DNA from 3 places in the Actinoplanes sp. NPDC019969 genome. Region 2 is predicted to be linked to each of the others. Evidence: riboswitches for the same ligand, from Rfam matches in the RefSeq annotation. Region 2 holds a riboswitch; each other region holds the start of a gene.
What was found. Region 2 has a riboswitch for cobalamin ahead of ACZ3II_RS10665 (ribonucleoside-diphosphate reductase subunit alpha). Riboswitches for the same ligand answer to the same signal wherever they lie in the genome.
Positions count from the first base shown of each region.

Region 1: another riboswitch for cobalamin. It lies ahead of cobN (cobaltochelatase subunit CobN); the one in region 2 lies ahead of ACZ3II_RS10665 (ribonucleoside-diphosphate reductase subunit alpha).
Region 3: another riboswitch for cobalamin. It lies ahead of ACZ3II_RS35165 (ABC transporter substrate-binding protein); the one in region 2 lies ahead of ACZ3II_RS10665 (ribonucleoside-diphosphate reductase subunit alpha).

Region 1 covers NZ_JBVHFK010000004.1:207,013-210,882, reverse strand. The annotation lists gene ACZ3II_RS14370 (precorrin-8X methylmutase) at 1-271, opposite strand, end outside; gene ACZ3II_RS14365 (precorrin-3B synthase) at 276-1,661, opposite strand; cobalamin riboswitch at 1,758-1,884, shown strand; gene cobN (cobaltochelatase subunit CobN) at 1,915-3,870, shown strand, end outside.
Region 2 covers NZ_JBVHFK010000003.1:114,673-118,542, forward strand. The annotation lists gene ACZ3II_RS10650 (polysaccharide deacetylase family protein) at 1-112, shown strand, start outside; gene ACZ3II_RS10655 (hypothetical protein) at 247-1,086, shown strand; gene ACZ3II_RS10660 (enoyl-CoA hydratase/isomerase family protein) at 1,142-2,149, opposite strand; cobalamin riboswitch at 2,211-2,419, shown strand; gene ACZ3II_RS10665 (ribonucleoside-diphosphate reductase subunit alpha) at 2,542-3,870, shown strand, end outside.
Region 3 covers NZ_JBVHFK010000014.1:92,452-96,321, forward strand. The annotation lists gene mqnE (aminofutalosine synthase MqnE) at 1-727, shown strand, start outside; gene ACZ3II_RS35155 (hypothetical protein) at 749-1,159, shown strand; gene ACZ3II_RS35160 (DUF4229 domain-containing protein) at 1,172-1,489, shown strand; cobalamin riboswitch at 1,490-1,655, shown strand; gene ACZ3II_RS35165 (ABC transporter substrate-binding protein) at 1,747-2,670, shown strand; gene ACZ3II_RS35170 (FecCD family ABC transporter permease) at 2,667-3,722, shown strand; gene ACZ3II_RS35175 (ABC transporter ATP-binding protein) at 3,719-3,870, shown strand, end outside.

The DNA of each region.
Region 1 (3,870 bases), on a different contig from region 2:
TGGCGGCGGGCAGCCGGGTCCGCGTCACCCCCGACGCGACCATCTCGGCGTCGCAGAGGATCGGCGCCCCACCGAGCAGCGCCTTACGCGCCGCCGTGACCACTCCCGGACTGAACCGGACATCCTCCACCAGATCCACCATCCCGCAGGCGTGGATCATCCGCACCACCACCCGCGACACGTCCTCCGGCAGCCCCGACAGATCCGCCTCGGCCCGGATCGTGGCGAACGACCGCCGATAGATCTCCGCGCCGTCGCGCACGTACTCCATATCCTCAGGGCCTCCTAGCCACAGCCACCACGTCCGCCAGCATCCGCGTCCCCGCCTCCCACACCGACGGCCCACCCGTCCCGTTTCCGGTGCGGTTCCCGTTTCTGGCCTGGGTCTCGTTCCCGTTTCCGGCCTCGGACCGGCTCCTGCTCCCGCCGCCGGTGTGGGGGAAACGGGTGATCCGGTAGCCCTCGGGGGTGGCCTCCGCGCGGACGTGCCGACCGGCAGGGCTGCCACAGGCGCGGTCACAGCCGACCCAGTGGACCGGGAGGCCGTCGACGAACCGGGCCGCGGCGGCGGCGTCCGCACGCACGTCGGCCAGGGATTTCGCGCAGCCGGGCCGGCCGGCGCAGGCGGTCACCCCGGTCCACGGCGAACCAGGCGTCACGGCGAGATCGATTTCGGTCAGGCGGGCCGCCCAGGCCACGGCCGCCTGCGGCGGCAGATCAGGCACGACCACTCCGCGCCAAGGCGTCACCACCAGGCGTTCCGCCTGTTCCAAGACCCTGAGTCGTACGCCATCGAGCCGTCCCAACGGCACCAGCGCCGCAACCGCGGTCAGCCCGTCGTCCTGCCGCAGCGGCCCGATCAGGTCAGCAGGCTCCGGCGCGCTGACCGGCGCCGCGGCTTCCACCGGAGCCGTCGTCAAGCCGAGTGCCGCCACCACCCGCGCCGAGACCCGGGCCGGGCCGTCGGTCAACTCCCGCAGCCGCCAGGCCGCCGGCCCGTCGTGACGCTGCGCCTCTCGCTCCGCCAGGAACGCGTGTGCGGCCGCGATGAGCACCGGCACGACCCGCTCGAACGTCACCCGGACCCCGGTGTCGTGCCCCGCGAACCTGATCGCGAACGCTGCGTTGCCGGCCCGCTCATCGCCGAGCCCCACCGGGGCCGGCGCGTGGGAGGAGGCGGCGGCCGAGGGAATGCCAAGCAGGTGGGGAATGAGCGGGATGGCGGCCACGTCGGAGGCGAGCGGCACGTGGCCGATCGCGAAGAGGAACTTGCCGGGAAGGTGCGGGAGGCCGGGATCGTCCTGGATGGCCAGGTCCAGCTCGCTCACGAGGGTGCGGAGCGACGGTCCGAGCAGAGGCGGGGCGGCGATGTTCCGTACATTGTCGTGAGTCGGGGAAGGCAGCAGCCCGGCCTCGCGCAAGCGGGCCGCCACAGCCGGAGCGTCGCCTGCCCGCAAGGCTCTGATCTGGAGATTCGCCCGGGAGGTCAGCTCCAGATGGCCGTCCCCGAACTCCTCGGCAAGCTCCCGCAGCGACCGCAGCTGAGCCCCGGACAGCATCCCGCCGGGCAGCCGCACCCGGGCCAGCATGCCGTCGGCCGCGGCGTGCAGCCGCAGCGCGCCGGGGCAGGCGTCCGTGTCGGAGGATCGGCGGGCAGACATGGCCCGGATACTACGGCGACCCCCCGACACGGATTCACCTTCGGGTCGGGAGCGTCACAGCGGGCCTCCCGCCTTGACGGCGGATACCGGGGTTCGGAAAGGTTATGGGTCCACGAGCGGCGACGCCGCGGAGGAAGCCGGTGTGAGACCGGCGCGGTCCCGCCACTGTGACCAGGGATGTTCCCTGGGAGCCAGGAACTCCGGTCGCTGTGACATCCGACTACCCGGGGCGCGGACCCCGAGGGGAGTGCGCGTGTTCCTGCTGCTGTCGACGTCCGACACCGACCTGCTCAGCGCCCGGGCCAGCGGTTCGGCCTGGCGCCTGGCCAACCCGGCGCGGACCGGCGTCGCCGATCTTCCGGCTCTCCTCGACGGGGTCGACCTTGTCGTGGTGCGGATCCTCGGGGGCCGCCGGGCCTGGGAGGAGGGCCTGGACACGCTGCTCGCGGGCAGTGTGCCGGTGGTGGTGCTCGGTGGCGAGCAGGCGCCGGACGCGGAGCTGATGAAGCTCTCCACGGTTCCGGCGGGTGTGGCCGCGGACGCGCACACCTACCTGGCCCAGGGCGGCGCGGAGAACCTGGCGTCGCTGCACGACTTCCTCTCCGACACGGTGCTGCTGACCGGCAACGGGTTCGCCCCGGCGGTGGAGGCGCCGCAGTGGGGCATCCTGCCGCGCGACCCGGGCGTGACGGGCCCGGCGACCGTCGCGGTGCTCTACTACCGCGCGCACCACATGGCCGGGAACACCGCGTTCGTCGAGGCGCTGTGCCAGGCGATCGAGGCGAAGGGCGCACGGCCGCTGCCGATCTACACGGCGTCGCTGCGGACCGCCTCCCCGGAGCTGCTGGCCGAGCTGCGCAAGGCGGACGCCCTGGTGGTGACGGTGCTGGCGGCGGGCGGCACCAAACCGGCCACGGTGAGCGCCGGCGGCGACGACGAGGCGTGGGACGTCGGGGTGCTCGCCGACCTGGACGTGCCGATCCTGCAGGGGCTGTGCCTGACCAGCTCGCGGGCGGCGTGGGAGGCCAGCGACGACGGTCTGACCCCGCTCGACGCGGCGACGCAGGTGGCGATCCCGGAGTTCGACGGCCGGATCATCACGGTGCCGTTCTCGTTCAAGGAGATCGACCCGGACGGGCTGTCGGTCTACGTGGCCGACCCGGAGCGGGCGCTGCGGGTGGCCGGGATCGCTGTCGCGCACGCCCGCCTGCGGCACGTCCCGCCGGCCGAGCGGAAGATCGCGCTGATGCTGTCGGCCTACCCGACGAAGCATTCGCGGATCGGTAACGCGGTCGGGCTGGACACTCCGGCGTCCACGGTTGCGCTTCTGGCAGCACTTCGCGATAAAGGCTACAAAGTCGGAAATTTCGCGGAGTACGACGGTGACGGCCTGATCCATACGCTGATCGCGGCCGGTGGACAGGACCCGGACTGGCTGACCGAGGAGCAGTTGTCCGGAAATCCCGTGAGAATTCCGGCATCCCGCTACCGGGAGTGGTTCGACAAGCTTCCCGCCGACTTCCGGGAGGGCGTCGAGCGGCACTGGGGCACGGCGCCGGGCGAGCTCTACGTGGACGGCGACGACATCGTGCTGGCCGCGCTCCGCGACGAGAACATCGTGGTGATGGTGCAGCCGCCGCGCGGTTTCGGCGCCAACCCGGTGGCGATCTACCACGACCCCGACCTGCCGCCGAGCCACCACTACCTGGCCGCGTACCGCTGGCTCGCCGACGAGTTCGGCGCGCACGCCGTCGTGCACGTCGGCAAGCACGGCAACCTGGAGTGGCTGCCCGGCAAGAACGTGGGCATGTCCGCCTCGGACGGCACCGACGCGGCCCTCGGCGACCTGCCGCTGATCTACCCGTTCCTGGTCAACGACCCGGGCGAGGGCACCCAGGCCAAGCGCCGCGCGCACGCCACCCTGGTCGACCACCTGATCCCGCCGATGGCACGCGCCGAGTCGTACGGCGACATCGCCCGCCTGGAGCAGCTGCTCGACGAGCACGCCAACATCGCGGCGCTGGACCCGGCGAAGCTGCCGGCGATCCGGGCGCAGATCTGGACCCTGATCCAGGCCGCCAAGATGGACCACGACCTGGGCCAGCAGAACCGGCCGGACGACGAAGAGTTCGACGACTTCATCATGCACATCGACGGATGGCTGTGTGAGGTCAAGGACGTGCAGATCCGCGACGGGCTGCACGTGCTC
Region 2 (3,870 bases):
GCTGAAGCAGCGCTTCCAGCTGATCCCGTTGCCCGTCTTCCGGTTCCAGGCGCCGGACGGCCTCAGCCGGCGCCCGCGGGTGAAGGCGCCCGCGTCAGCCGCGAATGGCTGACCAATTCTTCACCAGAAATCCATCCTCAGCGAGTTGACGTTGATTGATACGCTCCGCCCGCCTTACTGAGGAGGAGAGACATCGAAGTGAAGAGACTATCCAGCATCGCGTCCGTTCTCGCGCTTTCTCTGGGGATGGCGATCGCTCCGGCGGCGGCGGCCTCGGCGGCCACGAACCGGAGCGGGGCGGAGCGGCTGAACATTCCGAACAGCAGCGCGTGCAAGGCCGGCCGCACGGTCATGCAGGGCATGGTGGCCGGGCCGGGCGGGGCGCTCTACATCGTGTTCACCAAGGCGGCGGGCGCGGAGCCGGTGCTGTCGCGGTGGACCCGGGACGGCACGGCGTGGGACGGCGCCAGCTGGATCTGCGCCGGCGCGCCGACCTCCATCCCGGCGCTCGGGCACGGCAACGACCTGGCGTACCACGCGAACTACCTGGGCGGCGGCCCGGCGCTGATCGCCACCCAGGGCAGCCAGTCGGCGTTCCTGAGCAACCAGGTGACGATCATCAAGCTGAGCTCGGCCGGGGCCATCGGCGCCGTCTCCGAGGTGACGCTGCCGATGAACATCAGCGGCCTCTGCTACAGCGCGACGGCGGCCGGCGGCGCCGGCAAGTACGCCGCCCGGCGGCTCGGCAGCCTGTGGACGCACGCCGGGTCCGGGGCGCTGACCAGCGGCTGGACGCTGGTGAACAGCAGCATCACCAGCCACGACAACCGCTCCGACCAGGGCATCGACTGCTCGGAGAACTACATCTGGAACACCAAGTCGATCAACACCTCGTCGGCCCAGACCGGCTGGAACTGGGTCTACCAGTACAACTGGTCCGGCGGCGACGTGGAGAGCGACATCGGCGTCCCGGGTAACGACCTGGTCGACGAGATCGAGGACGTCACCCACATCGGCGGCGAGTTCTTCGTCGGCATCAACCGCAACGACGGCCTCGCCGACTCGGTGAAGGTCTTCGTCGAGTAACACGGGCGATCCCAGCGAATGGCTCCGGTCCATGGACCGGAGCCATTCGGCGCTGTCAGGAGAAGCAGGCGTCCACCACGGCGGGGGAGACCTCGGCGAGGGTGGCCGGGTTCCAGCGCGGCCGGCGGTCCTTGTCGATGATCTGGGCGCGGATCCCCTCGGCCAGGTCCGGCAGCCGTAGCAGCGCGGCCGACAGCCGGTACTCCTGGTCGAGCGCCGCCCGCAGCCCGGGCAGCCCGGCGGCCGTCCGCAGCGACCGGAGGGTGACGACCAGGGACGTCGGCGACTTGGTGCCGATCTCCTTGGCGGCGGCCTGTGCGGCGGGCGACGGGTGGGCGGCGAGCCGGTCGACGATCGCGGCGACGTCGTCCCCGGTGTAACAGGAGTCGATCCACGAGCGGGCGCCGTCCAGGTCGCCGGTCGCCGGGGCGGTGGCGACGGCGGCCACGGCGGCGGCCGGATCGCCGTCCCGCAACCCGCGTTGCAACGCGGGCAGCCGCGCGGCCGGGACGTGGTGGTCGGCGAGACCGGCGGCGATCGCGTCGGTGGCGCCGATGGCCGTGCCGGTCAGCGCCAGATGGGTGCCGATCTCGCCGGGGGCATGCGACAGCAGCCACGACCCGCCGACGTCGGGGTGCAGGCCGATGCCGGTCTCGGGCATGGCCAGCCGGGACCGCTCGGTGACGACCCGGATCGCGGCGTGCGCGGACACCCCGATGCCGCCGCCCATCACCAGGCCGTCCATGAACGCGACGATCGGTTTCGGGTATGCGGCGATGGTGGCGTTCAGCCGGTACTCGGTGGCGAAGAAATCCAGCGTCCCGGTGCCGCCGGAGACCGCGTCGGCGTGCATCGACCGCAGGTCGCCGCCGGCGCACAGCCCGCGCTCCCCGGCCCCGCTGATCAGCACCGTCGTGATCGCGGGGTCGGAGGCCCACGCGTCGAGGGCCCGGCCGATGATCTCCACCATCTCCAGGGTGAGCGCGTTGATCGCGGCGGGCCGGTTGAGGGTCAGATGGCCGAGACGGCCGGTCACATCAGCGAGCACGGGTGGTGGGGTCACCGCGTCATCTTAGAGATCAGACACACCATGTTGGGTTGCGGTTTTTCCCAGCCGTCCATATATGGTGTCTCCCGCAGCTGGTTCGGCCGGTCTTCCCAGACTCGGCCGAGGCAACAGGGAACCCGGTGGGAAACCGGGACTGCCCCGCAGCGGTGAGTGGGAACGACCGCCGTCATGAAGCACTGGGCTCGCGAGCCTGGGAAGCGACGGCCAGTAGGCATGCGTACGACGCCCACGAGTCCGAAGACCTGCCAGCGCGCCGCACACCGGCCGGTGTGCGGCGGTCGAAGGCCGCGTGGGACGGCCGACGCCGATCGTGTCCGCGTGGCCGCCGTGCCCGCGGGCCGGATGGTGTCCGCCCTCGCGCGTCCTGGAGCTCGCGAGGAGAGGGCATGACGCTCACACCGGAGAAGATCACCGGCGTGCCGGAACAACGGCGGCATGCGATGCAGGTGCGCAAGAGAAACGGCGACCTGGAAGCGGTCGACGTCAACAAGATCGTCACAGCGGTCGAGCGGTGGGTCGCCGACCTGGACGAGGTCGACCCGCTGCGGGTGGCGACGAAGACGATCAGCGGCCTGTACGACGGCGCGACCACCGAAGAGATGGACAAGCTGTCGATCCAGACGGCGGCGGAGCTGATCGGCGAGGAGCCGCAGTACTCGAAGCTCGCGGCGCGGCTGCTCACGGCGTACGTCGGCGAAGAAGTCCGTGGTCAGGGTGTGGAGTCGTTCAGCCAGTCGATCCGGTACGCGCACGGGCTGGGGCTGATCGGCGACGAGACGGCGGCGTTCGTGGCGGCGCACGCGGGCGAACTCGACGACGCCGTGGACCCGTCCGGTGACCTGCGGTTCGAGTACTTCGGACTGCGGACCGTCGCCGACCGGTACCTGCTGCGGCACCCGGAGACCCGGCTGGTCGTGGAGACGCCGCAGTACTGGCTGCTGCGTGTCGCGTGCGGCCTGTCGACGGGCGTCGCGGAGGCGGTCGGCTTCTACCGGCTGATGTCGTCGCTGGCCTATCTTCCCAGCTCACCGACCCTGTTCAACTCCGGCACCCGGCACACCCAGATGTCGTCGTGCTTCCTGGTCGATTCGCCGAAGGACGAGCTCGACTCCATCTACGAGCGCTATCACCAGGTCGCGAAACTGTCGAAGTTCTCCGGCGGCATCGGCATCGCCTGGTCGCGGGTCCGGGGCCGGGGCGCGCTGATCCGCGGCACGAACGGCAAGTCGAACGGCATCGTCCCGTTCCTGAAAACCCTCGACGCCGGGGTGGCGGCGGTCAATCAGGGCGGCCGGCGCAAAGGCGCGGCGTGCGTCTATCTGGAGCCGTGGCACCCGGACGTCGAGGAGTTCCTGGAACTGCGCGACAACACCGGTGAGGAATCGCGGCGTACCCACAATCTGAACCTGGCGAACTGGATTCCGGACGAGTTCATGCGCCGGGTCGAGGCCGACGCCGACTGGTCGCTGATCGACCCGTCGGACGCCCCGGAACTGCCCGACCTGTTCGGCGCGGCCTTCGACGAGGCCTACCGGGCGGCCGAGAAGAAGGCGGTCAGAACCGTCAAGGCCCGGGATCTGTACGGGCGGATGATGCGCACCCTGGCGCAGACCGGCAACGGCTGGATGACCTTCAAGGACCGGTCCAACGCGCTGTCGAACCAGACCGGCGAACCGGGCAACGTCATCCACCTGTCCAACCTGTGCACCGAGATC
Region 3 (3,870 bases), on a different contig from region 2:
GTTCGAGAAGATCAGCGGGCTGCCGGCGAGCGAGATCCTGGACGAGCTGATGGACGCCGGGCTGGAGTCGCTGACCGGCGGCGGCGCGGAGATCTTCGACTGGGAGGTCCGGCAGCACATCGTGGATCACGAGTGCCACTGGGAGGACTGGTCCCGCATCCACCGGCTGGCCCACGAGAAGGGCATGAAGACCCCCGCGACCATGCTGTACGGGCACATCGAGGAGCCGCGGCACCGGGTGGACCACGTGCTGCGCCTGCGTGAGCTGCAGGACGAGACCGGCGGGTTCGCGGTCTTCATCCCGCTGCGCTACCAGCACGACTTCCACGACTCGGCGGACGGCAAGATCCGCAACCGGATCCAGGACCGCACCACGATGGCCGCGCCGGCCGAGTCGCTGAAGACCTTCGCGGTGTCCCGCCTGCTGTTCGACAACGTGCCGCATCTGAAGAACTTCTGGGTCATGCACGGCCTATCGGTGGCACAGCTCTCGCTCAACTTCGGCGCTGACGATCTGGACGGCTCGGTGGTCGAATACAAGATCACCCACGATGCCGACTCGTACGGGACACCGCACACCATGCACCGCGACGACCTTCTTCACCTGATCTGGGACGCCGGGTTCCAGCCCGTCGAGCGGGACACTCGTTATCAGGTGGTACGGGAGTACGAGAAGGCGCCGTCGCTGGCCGAGCGGCGCAGCGAGCCCCAGAAGATCTGGGCCTGACATCCGCGGACGGTGAAGTCGATGCCCCAGCTGAAGAAGGACGCGACCGGTCGCCTGGCGACGATCGGTGACCTGCTGGGTTCCGCGTTCGCGGGCCTGGCCGTCGGCGCCGCCGTCCTGCTGGTCTTCGAGGCGGTGCTGGCGCTGACCGGCCTGGGCGAGTTCGGCGAGTCGAACGGTTGGCTGATGCTGATCCTGCCGGTCTGGTTGTTCGTCGAGGAGTTCCGGGCCGAGGGCTTCGGCGCACACCGGATCATGGTGGGTGCGCTGGCCATCGGGTTCGGTGTCGCGGCCGGGATGACGGTGGCCGGTCTGGTGGCCGGGGTCGCTCCGGCCTTGGTCAGCGGCGGCAGCGGCGCCCTGACCGGTACGGTCGTGTACTGCCTGGTCTGGTTCTACGGCCTCCGGTGGCTCAGTCACCGGTCCGGCTGAGGGAGATAACGCATGAAGCCCGCCGTCAAGTACACGCTCGGCCGTCTCGGATTGTTCCTGGCGGTCTTCGTCGTGCTGTTCCTCCTGACGCCGTTGAACATCCTGGTCAGTGCGATGGTCGCGTTCGTCGCCTCGGCCGGGCTGTCGTTCATCCTGTTGCGCGGCTGGCGTGACGAGATGGCCGAGCAGCTCGGCGAGATCGCGGCGCGCCGCACGGCGGAGAAGGACCGGCTCCGGTCGGCGCTGGCCGGCGACGAGGACGCGGCGGCCGAGGGTGACCGGGTCACCGCCGCCGACATCGTCGAGCACCCCCGGCGCACCGGAGCCTGAAAAAGCCGGTGCGCGTCCGGGCTGCCGCAGGGTCGTGGGTTAGCGTTTGAAGGACCGCGCCGCAGCGAAGCCGGTGTGAAACCGGAGCTGTCCCGCAACTGTGATCCCTGCTGGCCCTGATCCGGCCGGGAGGTCTAGCCAGGTCGCCTGGGCGCGGTCGCGATTCAGCGCTCCCGGGGAGGGGCGCCTCGCGGGCGGCGGCCGGTGTGTTGGGCCCTGTCGGCGAAGCACCACACGCCCGGCCGACAGGAGGACTCATGAAACGCCTGCTCACGACCGCGATGGCGGCCACCGCCCTGCTCCTCGCCGGATGCGCCGGGAACGATCCGGCGCCCACCCCTGCCGCGTCCGGGCCGGCTGCGGCCGCGTACCCCGTCACGGTCGGCTCGGTGACCTTGGCCACCCGGCCCGAGAAGATCGTCTCGCTGAGCCCGACGGCGACCGAGATGCTGTTCGCGATCGGCGCCGGCCCGCAGGTCGTGGCGGTCGACGACCAGTCGACGTACCCCGCGGAGGCGCCGAAGACGAACCTGTCCGGGTTCAAGCCGAACGCCGAGGCGATCGCCGCGAAGGACCCGGATCTGGTGGTGCTCTCCGGTGACGCCGACAACATCGTCGCTCAGCTCGGAAAGTTGTCGATTCCGGTCTTCGTGTCGCCGGCCGCCGTCACCCTCGACGACACCTACCGGGAGATCACCGAGTTCGGCACGCTCACCGGGCACACCGGCGAGGCGAAGGCGCTCAACGAGCGGATGGCCGCGGACATCGACCGGATCGTGAAATCGGTGCCGGCCCGGACCAAGCCGCTCACCTACTTCCACGAGCTCGGCCCGGACCTCTACTCGGCGACCTCGAAGACCTACATCGGCTCGGTCTACACCCGCTTCGGCATGAGCAACGTCGCCGACGCCGCCGATCCGGCCGGCAAGTTCGCCGGGTACCCGCAGCTGTCCCAGGAGTCGCTGGTCAGGTCGAATCCGGACACGATCTTCCTGGCCGACACCAAGTGCTGCCAGCAGTCCCCGGAGACGGTGCGGGCCCGGGCCGGCTGGTCCACGGTCACCGCGGTCACGAAGGGCCAGATCTACCCGCTCGACGACGACATCGCCTCGCGCTGGGGTCCCCGTACCGTCGATCTGTTTCAGGCGGTAGCCGACGCCATCAGCAAGATTCCCGCGTGAGTTCCCGCCGGCCCGCCGGGCTGCGCCCGGTGTGGCTGGCGGCGGGTGTGCTGACGGTGCTGGTCGCGGTGGTTCTGGGCCTCGCCTTCGGCTCGGTCCCGTTGCCGCCCGGCGGCGTCGCGGTGGAGATGCTCAACCTCGTTCCGGGGGTACGGCTGCACAGCGGCCTCACCGAGCGTGAGGTGGCCATCCTGACCCAGCTCCGGCTTCCGCGCGTGGTCCTCGGCCTGATCGTCGGCGCCATGCTGGCCCTCGCCGGCGCCGCCTACCAGGGCGCCTTCCGCAACCCGCTGGCCGACCCGCACCTGCTCGGGGTGGCCGCCGGGGCCGGGCTCGCGGTGACCGTGGTGATCGTTCTCGGACGGAGGGCGCAGGACGGTCTCACCGAGCTGCCGATCGGTGTGCCGATGGCCGGGTTCGCCGGCGCGATCGGGGCGGTCGCGCTGACCTGGCTGCTCGGGGCGGCAGGTGGCCGGGACCGGTCTCCGGCCACGCTGATCCTGGCCGGGGTGGCCGTGTCGGCGTTCCTGTCCGCGGCCCAGACCTACCTGCTCCAGCGGCACGTCGAGTCGCTGCGCGAGGTGTACTCCTGGCTGCTCGGGCGGCTCGCCACGGCCGGCTGGCACGACGTGCTGGTGGTGCTGCCGTACGCGGTGATCACCGCCGCGATCGTCCTGGCCCACCGCCGCGAGCTGGACGTTTTGACCGTCGGCGACGCCGAGGCGACCAGCCTGGGCCTGCATCCGGAGCGCAGCCGGTACCTGCTGATCATCGCGGCGTCGCTGGGGTCGGCCGCCGCGGTCAGCGTGTCCGGGCTGATCGGCTTCGTCGGGATCATCGTGCCGCACACGCTGCGGCTGCTGGCCGGGCCGAGCTACCGGGGCCTGCTGCCGCTGTCGATGCTGTTCGGCGCGGCGTTCCTGGCGCTGACCGACCTGGTGGCCCGGACCGTGGGCGGCGAGGCGGAGATCCCGATCGGCGTGATCACCGCGTTCCTGGGGGCGCCGTTCTTCATTCTGGTGCTGCGGACCAGCCGGACGGCGCCGGTATGAGCGCCGTCGAGGTGGCCGGGCTGACCGTGCGGCTCGACGACAAGCTCATCGTCGACCGTGTGGACCTGGACGTGGCCGAAGGCGAATGGGTTACCGTCATCGGGCCGAACGGGGCCGGCAAGTCGACGGCGTTGCGGGCGATCGGCGG